Regions from separate parts of the Bacillus sp. AFS031507 genome, predicted to be linked through region 2. Evidence: predicted binding sites of a transcription regulator. Region 2 holds the regulator's gene; the other holds the start of a gene.
What was found. The regulator LexA, encoded in region 2, represses DNA repair genes until DNA is damaged. The targets are predictions, from matches to a motif close to CGAACATATGTTCG.
Positions count from the first base shown of each region.

Region 1: a site for LexA is predicted at 919-932, ahead of COE25_RS24630 (YolD-like family protein). Genes of this name have one in related genera too.

Region 1 is NZ_NUOW01000032.1:7,555-9,762, forward strand. It holds gene COE25_RS24620 (ArdC family protein) at 1-183, opposite strand, end outside; gene COE25_RS24625 (hypothetical protein) at 330-533, opposite strand; gene COE25_RS24630 (YolD-like family protein) at 961-1,299, shown strand; gene COE25_RS31020 (hypothetical protein) at 1,381-1,545, shown strand; gene COE25_RS24635 (fructose bisphosphate aldolase) at 1,987-2,208, opposite strand, start outside.
Region 2 is NZ_NUOW01000013.1:16,225-18,432, forward strand. It holds gene yneA (cell division suppressor protein YneA) at 1-268, opposite strand, end outside; gene lexA (transcriptional repressor LexA) at 426-1,049, shown strand; gene COE25_RS12765 (hypothetical protein) at 1,570-1,824, opposite strand.

The sequences.
Region 1 (2,208 bases), on a different contig from region 2:
AATCTGTTTTTTGGAAGCATATTCTCCAGGTTCTACTAGAAAAATATTGATTCCTCGATATGGCTTTTGTGTTTTCCAGTTAACCGCGTTTGAATTGGTCCATGGCTGGCGCCACGGTACAACACCTTTTTCTAATTTTTCGATGATTTTTTCTGTAATGATTTCATAAACACTTTTTGTCATTTGCTTTTCCTCCTTGGATTTTCTAATAATTTTTGATTTTTTAAGATTTTCTTTTTCCTTTTGACTTGCGAAGCGAGTAAGTTCCCCAAAGGAGGATGATTTTTCCCCTTTTGCAAGTAGAACGAAAAACACACATAGACAATGGGTCAAGGGCGCTCTTCGCACAAAAAGTTTTTTGCTGTTGCGAAAGTGCCTTTAAGCAAAAAAGTTTTTTGCCCCTTGACCGATTGACTAGCTTTCTTAGCTTCTAGCCGGAAAGGGTCGGGTGTCCTGCCGGCTGGAAGGTTAGAAAGCTTGTGCTGTTTTACGATTCGGAAGGCAAAGGGAAAATCAACAATAAAAGCAGCCATTCTTTCGGCTGCTCTCCTTTTTGTCTATTATTCTTTTAATCTTTCCATCTTTTGATTTTCTTACTTTTCGGCTCGTTCGGTATGGCGGCGTTAGCCGTAAATGGAACAGGAACCTACGGAATGTTGGCGATAGCCGTACAGACCGTGGTTATCGGTCCATTTAGTGCCGAAGCGACACGTACAGGTTGACAGAAAGGGTGATTTTTTCCTTTCTGATCAGTCCGTAGTGCTGCCGACCAAAGTCTTTCTGTATGCTTTTAACCTTAAATTTTAACGTCATGATTTCTGAAGAAAAATCGCAGCCTTAAGGCTGCATGACTGATAAATAAACGAAAAAAGGATGTAGACATATCTAAAATTTTTATAACATACCCATTGAATAATAAGAACAAATGTTCTTATAATAAATAAAAAGGGGGATTTTTTAATGAAGAAAGATCATAAAGATCGTGGAATGAAGAAGTGGCATGGTTTTTTCATGCCGGAATCCATAAAATTGTTAAAGGATCTATGGAAGGATGATCAAAAAACTCCTAGGCCACTGCTAGATGAAATGAAAATAGAAGAGATGGAACAGCTATTATCTAATAGCATGGAAACCAAATTACTTTTAGAAATTACTACATGGAAAGACGGATTTTTTACTTCCCGTGTTGGATTTGTAATGAAAATTGATTCTTTAAATAAAAGAATTCAAATCCAAGATGAATTTGAATCCATCATTAATCTTGATTTCTTTTCCATAACCAATGTAAAGGTCAAATAAATACTTACCTTAAAAAGGTCAAACCTATAATTATTGCACTTCAATAGGAGGATTTTTTTCATTAAATCGAGGGGGATTTGAATGGAGTTTTCAGTTCTCAATACTTGGTTGCAATTTTTCTTGTTGATTATGGGTGGATGTCTAATTTTATTCATCGCAATGTTATTTATTTCCAACAAACATATTAAGAATAGATTAAAGCAAATGGAAGAAATCGATAAAAATGAAGTTAATATAACGAATTAAACGCTGAATTTTTTCATTGTTTGTGTTAGTTATGAATTTTTCCAGCAAAATGTGGAGAATGTATGCTCAAGCTGAGAAGGGCTTTTAAATGGGAGGAATAGAAACAAAGAAGATATCATCTACAATGAGTGGTTAATTTTTTCAACACTACCTTAATAACTTTTCAAAGAATGAGCTCTCTATTCTTGATAATTCAGGGATTAATGTGTATTTTAGCCCGTCAGAAATTGTCCGAGGCACCCCCCAGAAAAACTTCAGAGCTTCGTGCATAATTAATATGTAATACTCAATAAAATAATTAAACTTTTAAGCTTGAAGCGGTGGTAAACGGTCTGGTTCATCGTGACAACATTCTGAATAGCAGTTTCACCCGAATTGTATTAACGAATTAATAACGACCCCAAGCTTTTAATCAGCTCGGAGCCGTTCTTCCGGTGCCCTTTATGTGTTGGAGGCTTCATAAATGTTCTGAATGGATTTGGACAGTATCGCATTGAATTCATCGTCTGTTTGATGGGCAGTTAGTCCCTCTGATAGGGCACGTGAGAAACTAGCTATCATTCCATGATTACGTGCCAGCTTTTCATTGGCTTCGGCCTGCGTGTAGCCGCCAGATAACGCCACTACCCGTACCACATGCGGATCCTCCATTAAATTGGTATA
Region 2 (2,208 bases):
GAATGATAATTTCGTCACCAGGAAAAATTTGATCATCATCTAATTCATTATGCTTTTTTATCCAAGCAACAAATTCCTTGTTTGATAATGAATGTTGACCCGAGAATTGATCAGAGATTTCCCATAGTGAATCTCCTTCTGAGATTGTAACCTTTAAATAATCATCTTGCGCGTTCGAATGATGTTGGAATGATAATATGATTGAAAGTGAACAACTTAAAATAATAAGAGTAATAGCATAGGAGTATTTGTTCCATAATTTTTTCATAAATAACACCTCTATAAGAATGTATGTTCGATTTGATATTTTCATTATAAATCGAACGTTTGTTTGTTGTCAACCATATTTTCGAACTTATGTTTGTATAAAAAATGCGAACATGTTATAATAAAGTCAACATTAACCAGGCGAGGTGGATTTTATCATGGCTAAAATATCAAAGAGGCAGCAAGATATCTTAGACTTCATTAAAAGTGAGGTTAAGAGTAAAGGATATCCCCCTTCAGTAAGGGAAATTGGAGAAGCGGTTGGACTCGCATCCAGCTCTACTGTTCACGGACATCTAGCAAGATTGGAAAGTAAAGGACTTATTAGACGAGATCCTACAAAACCAAGAGCAATTGAAATATTAGAAGCAGATGTTTCTGCACATATACCAAGAAATACAGTTGTCAATGTTCCAGTGGTTGGGAAAGTAACGGCAGGACTCCCAATTACAGCGATTGAAAATGTGGAAGAGTATTTTCCACTTCCAGAAAGTCTTGCACCTGCAGATGAACAAGTGTTCATGTTAGAAATCATGGGTGAGAGTATGATAGAAGCTGGGATCCTAGACGGGGATTATGTAATTGTGAAACAGCAGCCAAACGCTAATAACGGGGATATTGTTGTAGCAATGACCGAGGAAGATGAAGCCACCTGTAAAAGATTTTTCAAGGAAAAAGATTACATACGCCTGCAGCCGGAAAATTCTACAATGGACCCTATTATATTAAGGAATGTTTCGATTTTAGGTAAAGTTATTGGGGTTTACCGACATATTCATTAAGTTTAAGAGAGTTGGCATATACGTGCCGACTCTTTTTTTGTTGTGCAAATTAACCTCAAGCTGAAGGAATTACAGAAGCCGGGGTAGAGTGGGTCTACGTGACCTTTCTAGATGAATTCCTACGAGTTGGGGCACGTAGAGGCGGCCTACGTGACCGTTCCAGATGAATTCCAACGAGTTGGGGCACCTAGAGACGGACTACGTCACCTTTCCGGAAGAATTCCTACGAGTTGGGGCACCTAGAGACGGACTACGTCACCTTTCCGGAAAAATTCCTACGAGTTGGGGCACGTAGAGGCGGTCTACGTGACCGTTCCAGAAGAATTCCTACGAGTTGGGGCACGTAGAGGCGGCCTACGTGACCGTTACACAACAATTTCACAGAGTTGGGGCACGTAGAGGCGGCCTACGTGACCGTTCCAAAGAAATAACAATGAGGTCGTTTCCTGTTGTCTCTATGACAGAAGAGCTGCATTATTCAAACTAAAAAGGAGCAGCCATACGCCACTCCTTTATCTTCCTAATTCACTATTCTTGCTTGTATTTCAGATAGTTTCACCTTAAAAAGCACTTTATATACTTTCGTGTCCCCTTCATTAAAACTGGAATGTGTAACATACGTTCCTTTCAAGGTCTTGCGCTGTTCATCAAATAGAAAACATTCCTGACCTTTTGTTCCTGATTCTATCAAACTTAAAATAAGATCAGGCTTCTTATACGTCTTTTCTCGTAGTATTTCTTGGGTTAGAGCATTACAAATTTGCAGTTTATACAATTTAGAGCACCTCCCAAATGTTTACAACTTAAGCATATATTATTTAGGATTAAGTAAACCGTAAAAATTGTGAATTTTTAAAGAACATCAAGCACCTCTTCCTTTCTATTCTATTCCTATTAATTTTATTTAGAATGATCGAAGATGCCTAATTGGAAAAAGAGTCATTGTATGTATTGACGTCCGAAGTCGTTGAGAAAGAGTAATTTGGGTCAACAATCGGGCCTATTGACGACCGAACCTATTGAGAAAGAGCCAATCGGGTCGTCATTCATGCTTATTGGCTACCGTAATTGTTGTAATGGAACAAGCCTGGTAGCCAATGGGATAGCATTTTTCACTGAGAGAATTTTAGAAAAGAAGCGCGACATAGAAAAACCCTGA